Kordia sp. SMS9: one gene and its partner. The protein of the gene in region 1 interacts with the protein of each later gene in a pairwise test. Links are inferred from orthologs where the notes say so. Each region holds a gene or a part of one and is shown in the gene's direction. Other genes may lie near its edges.

Region 1 (8,346 bases):
GATACATTTGACGAATCAACGCCATAGCTCCCATTAGCGAAGTTGGATAGCTTTGTTTAGAAGCATTACTTTTTTGATATGATAAATATTGTGCAGAACGATTGTCTATAATTCGTGTACTATTATCGCCTTTTGAATTTAGTGCGACCAAGATTCCGTTTCCGCGAACAATTCCGTCTTGTAAATGTGTATTTACAGTTCCGAAACCTGCTTTTAGTAAACTTGTTGCTTTCTTATTGTCGTACGTAAATTTATCTATAGGATTTGTCTCAGGACGAATATGATCGTTCCAATAATATCCTGTTCTTCCTGCATCATATTGTGGTGCATTTCTCCAGTTTCCTGATCTTTTCGGTTTTTTCAATCCAAAATCAGAAAACGGATCAATAAAGGAAGGATAGATACTTTTTCCAGCAATATCTACGACAGTAGCATTTTTAGGAATAGAAATATTGGCTCCTGTTTGAACAACTTTTCCATCTTGAATGATAAGTGTTCCATTGTCAATTACCTGTGTGGGCGTGACATAAATTTTGGCGTTGGTAAATGCTGTTATGGTGTGACTTTCTGTTTTTACGCCATCATTTTTAGGGAAATAATCCTGCGCAAAGGCAGTAAGGCTACAGAAAAGGAGTAACAGCAGCAAATACGATTTTTTCATTGCTTTACTTTAAATTTTAGGTTGATTAGTTAAAAACTTAAAGATAAGGTATGAATGTGCTTTGTACACTGTATTAAGACTTTTTTAACGTTTGTCGTTGCGTTGTCATAAATCTCAGACTTACGACAGTGCTCGACTTACGACAGCACACATGACTGTTAAAATCACAGTTTTTAAAACTAATGTCAAGCAAGTCAAAAACTTACTTGACACTAAAATGATACTACCAATCGTTACAGAATGGACCACAGATTGTAGGGCACCATTCGCAGACTGAAGTTCCCATTGTTGATTGTGGACAATACGGACAATTTGTTCTTCGCTCCGATTTCTCTACTCCACCAACAGTTGAGTGCTGAAGTTTTGAAATGGAATTTTTGTTAAGAGATAAATTTTTTAAATTCTTTTTTTTCATAAATAAAAATTTTAAGTAATTGATTTTTAAATGTATAAAATAAAGAGAGCAGCCAACTAAAGTACTAGTCGTTATTTATAAAAGACGATAGATTTAAGAAATATGTCATTGTTATAAGCCTGAGACTTATGCCAGAACTCCTTATACCAATTCTACTGTAAGATGCAACAGATAAGCTCGTTCATTCAGCATTCTATTTCCTTGCGACTATTTTCCGTAGCTACGGCTATGCAAAACATTCGCAGCGTGCTATACTGTCAAAGCAACTTCGCTTATTAAGTCGCATTTTATAGTAAAATTGGTATTATTGCTGAATTGGAATTGCACTATTTTGAATCCACTTTTGAACGAGTTCTTCGTTGGTTGTGATTTCAGCAAATACATACATATCACTTTGAAAACATGGTGAAGTTGCCGCTTTTTCAATGACTACGATGTTATCACAATAGCTAGAATGTAGAAAGTAGAGTTCTCTGTTTTTAATGAGAACATACCCAACATGATTGCTCAATCCAACAAAATACAATCCGTCACGATAGACTTGATTGATTTTTGTTTTGAGATCATTTTGAGAGATGTTTCTGTATATTTTTAAGTTGTTTTTGGCTTGAAGTGTCATGGCTTCGTTCAAACCTGCTTGTTGTGCCATTTTGTACCGATTGAGTTTAAATCCTAAATGTTTGAGCGTTGTAGAAACAAAATAGCCACACGCAATTTCGCCAGAGTTTGGAATATTTGTATGTCCATTAAAATCCCACGGCGTTCCGTACCAATGTGGAATCAGTTCGTTTAGTAATTTATCATATAAATATGCAGCCGCAGAATCGATCGTTTTTTGTTTGCCATGACGTAATTTTTTTGAAAAATAAGAACGATCTCTCGTAATGGATTGTTTGATGGCTTCGTAGTTTCCTTTTGGAGTAAAGTTGAGGTTTAACTTAGTAGAATCAATCGTTTTTGGATCAATAGCAATTGTCTTTTTGATTTCGGAAGTTGTTGTAGAAGCAACCGTTTTTGTTTCTTTTTGAGACGAATCTGCGCAAGCGAAATAAAAAATACAGAGCAACAAAGGAAAGGCTTTATTCATGCTATTGTAACGAGAAAAACGGTGTTTTCGTACGTTAGGGAACAATAGTGTGTTTTTTGTCATAATTCACTAACAACGAAACCACATAGCTGTAGCTTAAAATTCCTTTCGACTGATTGTTGGCTTTTAGAAACTGATCAAACGTGAATTTGAACATTGGTTTTAGCGGGTTTTTGTGTGAATTCCAAAAGGCACGAACCTCGTCATAATTCTTCTGAATACCAGGATTTATAGTGGCTTTTAAGCGTTCGTACTCGTCTTTGTCTCGGTTATATACTTCTCTTAAACAATGCCAAGTCATAAAATTGTAGGCACCATATTTAAAGTAAATATCATCGTTATGCAACGCAGCCATACAGCCAATAAAATTGGCTTCGTTTTCGGCAGAATACCCAATTTGATGTGCTTTTTCATGACTTGCCGTTACTGCAAATTTGTATACCGGAATTTTATAGTTGACTTGTGCTTCGTTGGTAAACGGATTGATATACCCACTAAAGCCCATAATTGTTAAAAATCCACTGTAAATAGACGTTTTTAAGCTTTCATTTGTAAATTGAAATCGCGGTTGCTTCACACTGAAATTTTCATAACCGTTCATGGTTTTTTCAAAAATTTCACTTGTTGCGTATGGAACTTCCACTTTTACGGTATCGTTTTGTGTAATTTTAAATTGTGTGGCGTTGGCTTTCGCGATCACTCTTTCGGTGAAATCTACTAATTGTTCCGTTGAATATTTTCGATCCAATTCAAGCGATTTGTATAAAGGCAAACGGTAATAATTCATACCCCACAACAAATGAAATGCAAAGTATGCCACTGTGATTGTGATGTAAATGTCAATCAAAATTCGTTTGTATTCTGTGCGAACCAAACGGTAATTTTTATAAATATAGCGAATGATTAAAATTCCTGCGATTGTATAAAAAACATCACCGATGGAGAATGGAATCCATCCAAAAACAATGCGAAAAAGTTTTGAAATATACGGATACAATCCATTGCTGTAATACGTTTCTACAAACTCGGGATAATAGCTGAGAAATTTGATAAGAAAGAATTGTATAGGAAAAGAAAGGGCAATTAAAATTTTTGTTCTCTTGGTCATAAGCAATACATTTGAACACATTCGGGAAAATGAGACGTAGCTAATGTAAAAAAACTAAATCACTATTTCGATGTTGACGTGATATTTTTGTCATATTGACAACAATTTTGCAAGGTATTTCGCAAAAAACGATCAATTTTACGAGTAAACATTTACCTTTGTAAACAATTTTTCAATCCATAAAAAAATCAAAATGAGTCAAGAAATAAGAACTTTAGAGCCAAATGCACTTTGGAACAAATTTGCCGATTTAAACGCAGTTCCACGACCTTCTAAAAAAGAAGAACGTGTGATTGCTTTTATGAAGAAATTTGGAGAAGATTTAGGCTTCGAAACTTTTGTAGATGAAGTTGGAAATGTCATCATTAAAAAACCAGCTACGGCAGGAATGGAAGACCGAAAACCTATTGTAATGCAGTCGCATTTGGACATGGTTCACCAAAAGAATTCCGATACTGAGTTTGACTTTGATACGCAAGGAATTGAAATGTTTGTAGAGGGCGATTGGGTAAAAGCAAAAGGAACTACCTTAGGCGCTGATAATGGACTTGGTGTAGCCACCATTATGGCAGTGTTGGAAAGTAATGATATTGCGCATCCTGCGATAGAAGCGCTATTTACGATTGATGAGGAAACAGGTATGACAGGCGCGATGGGACTGAAAGGCGGATTGCTAGAAGGAGAAATTCTACTAAATCTTGATACAGAAGAAGATGATGAAATCGGAATTGGTTGTGCAGGTGGAATTGATGTGACCGCAACACGTTCGTATGTGGTAGAAGAAACTCCCGAAAATGTAGTTGGATACACGATAAAAGTAAGCGGATTGCAAGGTGGACATAGTGGAATGGACATTCATAAAGGGTTTGGAAACGCCAATGTATTGATGAATCGCTTGTTGTTTGACGGATTTGAAAACTTCGGATTGCGCATTGTGGAAATTGATGGTGGAAGTCTTCGAAACGCCATTCCAAGAGAAAGTACGGCTACGGTTGTGATTGATAAAGTACAACAAGAAGCATTTGAATTTGAGATGCAAACACTCATCAATACGATTAAAAAAGAATTTGTAAGTATTGAAGAAGAGTTAGAAATAGCATTTACAATCACAGAAACACCTAATGGTGTGATGGAGTTGGGCGTGCAAGAAGGCATTACGCGTTCATTATATGCAGCGCATAATGGCGTGTATCGCATGAGTCCAGATATTGAAGATTTGGTAGAAACCTCTAACAATATTGCCCGTGTCATTGCAAAAGATGGTGAAATTAAGATTGGTTGTTTGACACGTTCTTCTGTAGAAAGCGGGAAAATGGATTTGGCAACAAAACTTAGAGCTAGTTTTGAGCTTTCAGGTTGCGAAGTGGAGTTTTCTGGTTCATATCCAGGTTGGGAACCTAATATGAATGCTTCTATTTTACCAGTAATGGTCAATTTATACAAAGAATTAAACAATGGTGCAGAACCACATGTAGCAGCTTGTCATGCAGGTTTGGAATGTGGAATTTTAGGAACGAATTATCCAGATATGGAAATGATTAGTTTTGGTCCAAACATTCGTGGCGCACATTCGCCAGACGAGCGTGCAGGTATTTCTTCTGCACAAAAATATTGGAAATACGTATTGGAAATTTTAAAAAATATTCCAAAAAAATAAGGAGCTAATACATTAATTTTATAAAATAGAGCGTAGTTAGGATTCGAAATAAGATCTTAATTGCGCTCTATTTATTTTTTATTCTATGAGTTGTACATAGAAAACAGGTCATAAGGTATACATATTACCATTCTGCAGTGTTCACGGAGCAACATCGCAACCATCTTCTTTAAAGGTATCAAAACAGCCATCTTCACATTCAGTTTTCTTACTCACACAATATGGATGATCTGTAGTGTCATTTGTTCCTCCAATAAGGTACTGTTGTGCTACAGATGAAATTTTCTGTTTTCTAAGTTGCAATGCGATTTTCTTTTTTTTCATGATATATAATTTTGTGATTTATTTTCTTCTTAAAGGTAAAAAAAGTTTATCTATGACTGTTACGGTAATCCCATCAACCAATGTAGTTTTAAACAAAAAAACTCCCGAAAAGGAGCTTTTTTTTAAATTCATTATTAGCAATAATATTTTTCTAATTTCAATTCCAGCCATCAGTTGTACATGGAATTACACGAGAACTATCTTCAATCGGACGTGGATCTTGTGGAACTGGATTGCAAGGATCTTGACTGATACAACCTTTTTGCATAGTCATCATACTGTGTGTTGTTGGTGCGCCACCATTGACAAATCTTGCTTCTAAACTAGAAATTGTTTGCTTTTTTAAACCTAAAGTTTTCATTTGTTTTTTCATGATATATATTTTTTGTTTCGTTGCAAATATCCTTCAGTGAGTAGTTTTTCAAAACAGGAAAACCAATGAAATGGCGACCGTGTTTTTCCCCGTAAAAAATCCCCAATGGTATGGGGATTTTAACTTATACCAAGTTTACATTTAAACTGGTGTTTTGGATACGAAGTTGCTTTGGCTGTATAGGATGCTGTGAATGGTTTGCATAGCCTTAGCTACGGAAAGTATTCGCAAAGAACTAAACTGCCAAGTGAGCGAGTTTATAAACATCATTTTATGTGTAAATTGGTATTACTTGCAATTTTAAAAAGTAAAAAGGTTAGCATTTGTAGGTGATTGTTAATGCGCTACAATTCAATTTTACAGATAATTTAATATCACATTCTTTTGTTGCACATTGAATTACCACAAAACTAATTGGCAACGGATTTGGCAGTGTCGTATATGCACCAGCTCCTCCTTGAATTTGTTTTTTTGAAAGTGATGAAATTTTTTGCTTTCGTAATTGTAAAGAAATTTTTTGTTTTTTCATGAGTATTATATTTAAGATTAGTATTGCTGCAAATGTAAACTAAGTCTTACTTTATTAAAACAGGAAAACGAATAAGAATGTTTGAGTGTTTTCCCTTATGAAAAAACTACTTTTCACTGTAAAGAACTTTTGATTCACAAAAAAAAGCCCTTCTGCGAAGAAGAGCTTTTGTGAGTTTATAATTGTGGTAAATTATTTTGTGGTGTCAATTTCTACAAGTTCAATTTCAAAAATTAAGTTTGAGTTCGGTGGAATTGGTCCGTATTGACGAGAACCATATCCTAAATAAGAAGGTACAAATACTTTTGCTTTTTCGCCCAATTTCATGCGTAAGAATGCTTCTTTAAAAGCAGGAACCAATGTTGCGCTTTTATTGTAGATGGATGAGAAAGGTTGGTAAGCTCCTTGACTTGCCGATGCTTCATTGTAAAGTCCATTTTCTTGTGCAACTTCCTTATACGTAGTGTAAAAAACTTTTCCATCTTCAAAAGCACCTGTACAGTTTACCTTTACATAGTTTGAAACGGTTGGTTTTTCACCAGTAGTATTTTTTTGAGTGGTAACCATTACCATTCCCGTAGGAGATTCAAATACTTCTCCTAAATTTTTATTGTCTGCTACAAATTTTGCAATAACGTCTTTTATTTTTTCTTTTTCTTTTGCGTTAAATTCAGCAGTGATACCTTCTTTAAATTCTTCATATTTATTTAAAAGCGTCGGTTCGTCTTCTGTAAATACTTTAACTGCATCAAAGGCTTTCGCTTCTTTTCCAACACGAATGATAGTTACTTCGTTCATAATCACATCTTCTAAGGGTTTTTTAGAACCTGGATTAACCGCTACATTTGAAATACTGTCTTGTATTGCAATTCCTTCCACTAATTGTCCAAAAACAGAGTGACAGCTTACACGTGGACGTTCACAAGGCTTTGGTTTTCCTGCAAAGTCTAATGGATCTAAACTTGGATATGGAACTTCTGTAATGAAAAATTGACTTCCGTTGGTAGCTACACCACCAGAATTTGCCATAGATAATACACCTGGTTTGTCGTGTTTTAAATCTTTGTCAAATTCGCTTGCAAAACGGTATCCTGGATTTCCGCTTCCTGTTCCTGTTGGATCGCCACCTTGAATCATAAATTTATCCATAACTCTGTGGAAAGAAACTCCGTTATAGTATGGTTTTCCTTGTTGATCTGCCGGAAGTTTTGGATGTGTTCCTTCTGCCAATGCAATAAAATTAGCTACGGTTACAGGCACTTTTTTGTAGAACAAGCGAGCGACCATAGTTCCTTTATTCGTTTTAATTTCGGCAAAAATACCATTCTTATCATCTTGTGCGTCGCCATTAGCAGCAACTTGATCAGTGCTGGTTGAATTTTTATCATTTTTACAGGAAGTAAATCCTAAAGTGATAATCGCAAGACATAGTGTGATTGTTGTTGTAAATACTCTCATTTTAATTTTCTGTTTCTAGGTTTTTGTTGTCTTTTTTTATATCAAGTAAAGTTATAGTAGATTTGATTGGAACATTGGTTCCAATGCGTTTGTTATCTCCGTGATATCCATACGCCACATGCGATGGAAATAGAAATGTTGCTGTTTCTCCTTTTTTCATCAATTGTAAACCAAAACGCAAACCAGGGAAGATTTGTTGTTTGTCTACTACATATTGTTGTATGCCAATTTCTTCTTTTTTGTAGATAGATTCGCCTGTTGTCATTCTGAAGATATTATACGCATACGTTAACGTGTCTCCTTTTTTTGGAAAATACGATTCTTGCTCACTTTTTGTATTGTAAAAATACCAGAAGCCATTTTTAGAAGCGATATAGGTATTAGTGCTGTCTTGTTTGATATACTTTTGAATATTGGCTTCTTCTTTGGCAATGAGCGCTTTGTTTCTAGCAACCGATTCTTTTAAAAAAGAACCAGTACTTTTGCTCACAGGTTCTCTTGCCTGTGGTTCTGAACAAGAAACGATAAGCATGCCAAGAAGACAGAAAAGCGCAATTTTTTTCAACATATTTTTAATTTAATTCGTCTTTGTACGCAGCTAAGATTTTGGTGAATCTTTCAGCCGTAGCTTCTAATGATTCATCACTTCGCCCACCAGCTGCATTGGTGTGTCCGCCACCATTAAAGTGCGCACGTGCAAATTCATTTACTGAAAAATCACCTTTAGATCGCAA
Region 2 (7,081 bases), 1.2 Mb from region 1 along the record:
TTATACGCGGTAAGACGTGATTATGCAACCAATACACACCAGTTTTTAAAATCTACCAACGGTGGCATCAATTGGACGCCACAAACGATTGGTTGGTATACGTCTACCGATGCCAACAGAAGCGTGGTTGGTGCAAAACTTGCCGTAAGTGATGCAGATCCAAATAGAGTGTATGCGTTTCTTATTGGCGATTCCAAAGCAGGCGACAATGGTTTTATTGGTGTATATCGAAGTGACAACGCAGGTATTTCATGGACAAATCCGAGAGGGTACAATGGTGCACCGTATACTGCTGCAAATCCAAACTTATTAAACTCAGATACTTCTGCTACGGGATTCAATCAAGGATTTTACAATTGTGCTGCGATGGCTTCCAATTCAAATGCAGATCAAGTGCTTGTGGGCGGAATTGGTATGTGGCGCTCTAGCGATGGCGGACAAACGTTTACCTGTATTTATAATTATGGCTGCGGAAATTACAATCCGATGCACGTAGACATGCAAGAATTCAAAGCACTTGGCAACGAATATTGGGCAACGACAGATGGTGGTATTTTTAAATCAAATGATTTATTTGCTACCCAACCTGAATTTAAAATGAACGGTGTACACGGAACTGATTTTTGGGGATTTGGCTCTGGTTGGAATCGCGATTTATTAGTTGGTGGAACGTTTCACAATGGTGTAGATGTCTACGCAGAAGGATTTCCCGCAGGAACATTCTTAGATTTAGGTGGTGGTGAACCTGCTTCTGGCTATGTAAATCCAGGAACAGAACAAATATATTCTACAAATATTGGAAGTCGCTTCATCCCTACAAGCATTAGTGGCGCTGTCGTAAATGCTTCCTTAGGATTAGCTCCGAACGAATCGCCTTGGTATGCACAATCGTCAGAAATGGAGTTTCATCCAAGTTGCTACAATTATGTATACACTGGAAATTCCAATCAATTATTTAAAAGTTTAGATGCAGGCGCGAGTTTTGAAGCGGTATATTCGGCTCCAGCCAATAGTGAAGTATTAGGTATTGAAATTTCGCGAAGTAATACGAATACAATGTATATTGTGGTACGACCGAATTCAGGAAATGCTTATCTCGTAAAAACTACAGACGATTGGGCAACGACAAGTACCATTTCTTTACCAAGTGGCAATGGAACATTAGCCTTGATTAGCTTAGATTCTGAAAACGATCAAACCATTTGGTTGGCATATCCGCGTGGTTCTAACGGTAATAAAGTATACAAAAGTATCAATAGCGGTGCTACATGGACGAATGAAACTTCGAGTGAATTAAACGGTCAAAATATTCAAGTATTAACGACCATCGGAGGAACCAATGGCGGTGTGTATGTCGCTACAGGCATGTCCGTGTATTATAAAAACAATGCGATGACTTCATGGACGTTAGATAATGCGAATTTACCAACAACAGTAGGTGCCAACGATTTGCGTCCGTTTTATAGAGATGGAAAAATACGTTTGGCAAGTTATGGAAAAGGCGTTTGGGAAAGTCAATTGTTTGAAGCTCCGTCGCGTCCTGTGGCAAAAATTATGGTAGACAAGCTTAGCGCGAATTGTGCTGGAGATATTTTTTACTTTGACGATTATTCCATGCTGAATCATACCAATGCAACATGGGCTTGGACGTTTGAAAATGCAAACATCGCAACTTCTTCTTTGCGAAATCCGCAAGTGACGTTTAATTCAACTGGAAACCACTTAGTCACCTTAACGGTTACAAATGATGCAGGTGTTTCCGATAGTGACGCTATGACAATTTTTGTAGAATCGTTGAGCAATACCAACTTAGAAGAAGATTTTGAAGTAGCGTTTGTACCTGATGGTTGGCGACAAGAAGCTACAGGAAATTACACCTGGTCGTATGAAAATACTGTGGGCGGTTTTGGACAAAGCACAAATTCGATGTTTGTCAATAATTATGTGATTTCTCAACAAGGAACCTATTGCGATATCATTGCACCTTTAAATATGGCAAATACCAATATGAGTGACGCAACACTTGTATTTGATGTAGCGTACGCAGAATATTCTGCGGCATATTCAGATGGATTGGAAGTGTATGTTTCTAGCGATTGCGGAATGACATGGACGTCTGTATATAGCAAATTTGGAGATACTTTAGCAACTGCTCCAGATACCACGGCACTTTTTGTTCCAACGGCTGCACAATGGCGCCAAGAAGCTATTGATTTAACGAGTTATATTGGCAATGAAAATGTACAAATAAAATTTAGAAATATTAACGGTTACGGACAGCCATTGTATATAGATAATATCAACTTGGGAAGCGTATTGAGTGTTTCTGAAGTAACTACGGATGTGATTTCGTTTTTTCCAAATCCTGTAAAGAGCAATGAAGCCGTTTTTGTAAAAAGCACCAAAAATGAAGACCTCAAATTTTCATTGTATACCATTCAAGGAAAGTTGATCGGCACTATTTTTACACAAACCAACAAGTCTATTCCGACACAACAATGGGATTTAAGTGCTGGCGTGTATTTATACAATATCCGATCGAATGATAAAATTAAAAAAGGAAAGTTAATTGTATATTAATTCATAAACTCATGGGATTTTTTGAGAAATTATTCGGAAGTAAAAAATTAAAAACTACAGACGCAGATTTTGGGGCAATTGAAAGTTTTAGCAAAAGAGGAACTGACATTGGTTGGCAAGTCAATCAAGAGTTTCTAGGGTTTCCCATAGAAATTTTAATTGCAGGTGATGCGAACGGAATTGTTTCACACCAAAAACAAATACTGTTAGATGCGCTACAGCAAGAAACAAGCATAAAAACCGAAGCTGAAAATGCCCTCAAAGAACAATTTGATAATGCTGAGATGGAATTTATCTCGCTAGAAAAGCACTTTCACACCAGAGGAATGTCAGTAAATGATACAGGTTTTGAACTCACTTTTCAAGAAAAAGCAACACCAAATTACTTTTTCAATGTGCATTTTGAAAACAACAAGCAAGTTGGTGTTGTTATTGATGGATAAAACCAATTCATAATTCTGAATTTAAAAAAAATTTAAGTACTAGCGTATATTTATTCAACATTCACAGAAAATTATGGGCGTAAATAGTACTGCAATTTTTTACACGTATACCACAAACCGTCAATTCGAGTGATTTTTCGCAATAGCATGAAGAAAAATTGTATCGAGAATAGCTCGGAAAATCAGAGCATATCTCGATACAAATTTGTTGCACAAATTCACTCGACCTGACGGACAATGCAAAAGAATTAAAATACAGGTGTGCACATTTTCAAATCTTCAAATTGACACATTTTCAAACTGATTCATTGTTACATTAAAAAAACCGCCATTTGGCTACTTAATTCCTTTTTTGTTTGATTATTTTTGAGGGAATTCATTAAAAAGACCAACATGAAATACCATCCAATAGATCGCAACTTATTTATCAAGAATCGTAAAAACTTCATGGCACAGATGAAACCGAGTAGTTTGGCTGTGTTCAATTCAAATGATATTTATCCCATCAGTGCCGATAGCACCATGCCTTTTGAGCAACACAGAGATATTTTTTACCTCAGCGGTGTCGATCAAGAGGAAAGTATTTTGGTATTGTTTCCCGATTGTCCAAAAGAGAAACACCGTGAAATTTTATTCTTAAAAGAAACCAACGAACATATTGCCATTTGGGAAGGTGAAAAACTCACCAAAGAAGCGGCGTTGGCAACTTCAGGCATTAAAACGGTGTATTGGTTGCAAGATTTGGAAAAGATCATGTTCGAAATCATGACGCAATGTGATACTGTATATATCAACACCAACGAACATTACCGCGCCAATGTAGAAACAGAAACCCGCGAAGATCGTTTTACGAAATGGCTGAAAGACAAATATCCTGCGCACAGTGTGGCAAAAAGCAATCCGATTTTACAGCGTTTGCGCTCTGTAAAAGATCCTATTGAATTGGACTTGATGCAAAAAGCGTGTGATATTACGGAAAAAGGATTTCGTAGAATTTTAGGTTTTGTAAAACCTGGCGTTTGGGAATATGAAATTGAAGCAGAATTCATCCACGATTTTTTACGAAATCGCTCAAAAAAATTCGCGTACACGCCGATTATAGCTTCTGGAAATAACGCAAATGTATTGCACTATATTGAGAACAATCAGCAGTGCAAGGCTGGTGACGTTATTTTAATGGATGTCGGAGCCGAATACGCCAATTACGCAAGTGATATGACGCGTGCCGTTCCTGTTTCTGGTCGTTTTACCGAGCGTCAAAAAGCAGTATACAATGCCGTAAATCGTGTAAAAAATGAAGCTACAAAAATGCTCGTTCCAGGAACTGATTGGACACAATATCACGTAGAAGTTGGAAAAATTATGACGTCGGAATTGCTAGGTTTAGGATTGCTTGACAAAGCGGATATACAAAATGAAGATCCAGATTGGCCAGCGTATAAAAAATACTTCATGCATGGAACTTCACACCATATCGGATTGGACACGCACGATTATGGAATTTTAACTGAACCGATGACAGCAAATATGGTATTTACGGTAGAACCAGGAATTTACTTGCCAGATGAAGGTTTCGGAATCCGTTTGGAAGACGATGTTGTCATTCAAGAAACTGGCGAACCGTTTAATTTGATGCGCAATATTCCTATTGAAGCAGATGAAATTGAAGATTTGATGAATTAGTTGTTAACTTCTAGCCTTTAGCTGCTGGCTTTTAATTATTTACATTAACGTGAGTTCGATATAAATATTATGCTATGTACTTTATTGTTAATACATTACACTTAATGTCAAATCGAGCGCAGTCGAGATTCCTTTGAAAATATCAATTCTTAGCTGTTCTCGACTGCGCTCGAACTGACAAGTGTTTATTTTTCAGTAAATTACAAGTAAAATAAAGGTTTTTTAAGTCGAACTCACGTTACATTAGCTTCTAGAAGTGTTGATTTGTTCTTTTTAAAACTTCTCAACACCCAATTCTCATGACTAAATACTAATGCTGTTTTAAAAAAATTATGGCAATATCAAATTTCGAAAATGCAATTTCAATTCATCAAGAAACTGCTTTATCTGTGGATCGGAAAAAGAAAGCGATCGTTGGGCAAACTATTGAACAAGTCCAATATGTTATTGCCGACTACCAAGATCGTCCGCATGAATACAACGGATTTCATTTAGTTGATACAGCTATATGCATTCGACTTTCTAATGAACAATGGATTAACTGGGTTTGGCTAGAAGATGATCCCACAGCGGAATATTGCTATCATTTGTATTATGAAGATGCCAGAGATGCTATTAATTCAAGAGAACAAGAAGGAATTGATTTTTTAATACGATCTGGACTTTATACACCTGATAGTCATTCAAAAGGAATTGATGTCTCTACGTCAAATGCATGGAAAGAATTTATTGGTCAAAAAATTACGGATATTGAGTTTTTAACAAAGAAAATTGATGGAATTCCTTTTCTGTCAGACCTAATTTTAAGTTTCAATCATAAAACGATTCGCATCATTGCCATGGATGAACCTGAACCAGATGCGTTACCTGAAATTACTAGTATCGATTTTGATCCTGTGTGGACCATGGTTGTCTTTGATGATGCTATTTTGAAAAAGCACAATTGGCTTTAACACGTAACTAGTATATAAAAAAAGACATATAGTATGATTCGCCACATTGAACCATCTGAACACATTCGCATGCGTCCGCAAATGTATTTTAAAACACTTTTTGAAGAAAAAACACTCGATTCTCTTCCGCTAGAAATTATTCAATATGCGATTGATCAAAAATGCACAATTATTACCGTGAACGTTTATGCGGATCATTTTTCTATTGAATTTAACACAGGAATGTCTTTAGAAATTTACGAAGATTATGATGGAGATATAACTCAAGCAGAAGTTACTTTGTTAAAAATTACCAAATCTGTAGCGCTATGGAAGAAAAAGGCTCAAGAATCTGGTCTTGGCGAATTGATTGGTTTGATACGAATCAATGCTACATCTGAATGGTGCAAACTCCTCACCTATTCAAACGGGCAAAAAGGAGAATTTTTATTTAAAGAAGGTACAACCGAAACGCGTACTATCTGCGGAAGCGACGAAAAAGAAAAGTACACAAAAATCATCGTAAAACCAGATGCTACAATTTTTCCCAACCTTACCATCAATCCAAAAACGTTGCAAAAAAAGATTGACGACATCCATCATAAATTGAACGGATTGGACATTCAGTTACACATTCACACCTAAAAAAACAGCTAACTAAAAGATTTTAGGGAAGTTAACCGTTTCTTTTTTGAAAAGGCATATTTTTGTAATAACCGACCTCATTATTATGAAAAAATCACTAAGCTGTATTTTCCTTTTTTGTATGCTCTTCTTTTCGTATGCACAACAACCCTGCGGACAAGATATTGTGCAGCAACAATTATATGCTACACACCCTGAATTGCGGCCTGAAAACAATCCCGCATTTCAACAACTAGAACAATTTACCAATACATTTCAAGCGAGTCCAACCACAGAAGATTTGATCAATGTGGAAGAACTCACGATTGGAACAGATTATATTATTCCTGTCGTGGTTCACATTATCCACAATAATGGCGTTGAAAATATTTCGGATGCTGCCGTGGAAAGAGCCATTGAATCGCTGAATCTTTTCTTTGCAGGAACCACCGCTTTTGATCCCAATATTGATCCAAGTTTTCTGCCAGTTCGCGCCGGGTTTAACACAAAAAAACTCCGCTTTGTCTTAGCAAAATTTGATCCGCAAGGAAATCCAACCAATGGAATTGACCGACAAATAGATGGTTTTTACACGTTCCGCGGAAATGATCCTAATATGCGATTAATTTATCATTGGCCACGCGAAAAATACTTTAACATTTACGTTGTGCGACAAGCAGTTGATGGTAGTGGAACTTCGGGTTTTGCCACGTTTCCGCCAAATGTAGCCGATCCTGCAAATGCGTATTTAGACGGACACGTAATGTCTGCTTGGGCTTTTGGAGAACACGGAGAAATGGTGCAAAATTGGTTTCATAA

Evidence for each region. Proteins that work in one complex are often made in the same cells at the same time.
Region 2: the proteins of KORDIASMS9_RS12640 (region 1) and KORDIASMS9_RS07505 interact in binary tests that used the Escherichia coli proteins (3 or more experiments, as listed by UniProt). The link is inferred for Kordia sp. SMS9 from one-to-one orthologs.

Annotation. Positions count from the first base shown.
Region 1 is NZ_CP031153.1:2,927,659-2,936,004, forward strand. Bases 2,723-5,696 are described here. They hold KORDIASMS9_RS12640 (aminoacyl-histidine dipeptidase), read left to right. Parts: upstream 2,723-3,464; coding sequence 3,465-4,928; downstream 4,929-5,696. Other genes in these bases: KORDIASMS9_RS12635 (DUF3810 domain-containing protein), read right to left, coding at 2,723-3,271; KORDIASMS9_RS12645 (hypothetical protein), read right to left, coding at 5,070-5,252; KORDIASMS9_RS12650 (hypothetical protein), read right to left, coding at 5,410-5,625. Outside these bases: KORDIASMS9_RS12625 (amidohydrolase family protein), read right to left, coding at 1-661; KORDIASMS9_RS24005 (class I lanthipeptide), read right to left, coding at 885-1,076; KORDIASMS9_RS12630 (hypothetical protein), read right to left, coding at 1,381-2,163; more of KORDIASMS9_RS12635, read right to left, coding at 2,198-2,722; KORDIASMS9_RS12655 (hypothetical protein), read right to left, coding at 5,942-6,154; KORDIASMS9_RS23970 (peptidylprolyl isomerase), read right to left, coding at 6,347-7,612; gliding motility-associated peptidyl-prolyl isomerase GldI, read right to left, coding at 7,614-8,180; KORDIASMS9_RS12670 (bifunctional oligoribonuclease/PAP phosphatase NrnA), read right to left, coding at 8,185-8,346. UniProt on the Escherichia coli protein: Dipeptidase with broad substrate specificity. Requires dipeptide substrates with an unblocked N-terminus and the amino group in the alpha or beta position.
Region 2 is NZ_CP031153.1:1,733,786-1,740,866, reverse strand. The notes cover bases 2,629-5,561. They hold KORDIASMS9_RS07505 (aminopeptidase P family protein), read left to right. Parts: upstream 2,629-3,416; coding sequence 3,417-4,706; downstream 4,707-5,561. Other genes in these bases: KORDIASMS9_RS07500 (hypothetical protein), read left to right, coding at 5,039-5,561; KORDIASMS9_RS07510 (hypothetical protein), read left to right, coding at 2,629-3,023. Also shown: KORDIASMS9_RS07515 (T9SS type A sorting domain-containing protein), read left to right, coding at 1-2,580; more of KORDIASMS9_RS07510, read left to right, coding at 2,592-2,628; more of KORDIASMS9_RS07500, read left to right, coding at 5,562-5,659; KORDIASMS9_RS07495 (hypothetical protein), read left to right, coding at 5,693-6,283; KORDIASMS9_RS07490 (M43 family zinc metalloprotease), read left to right, coding at 6,369-7,081.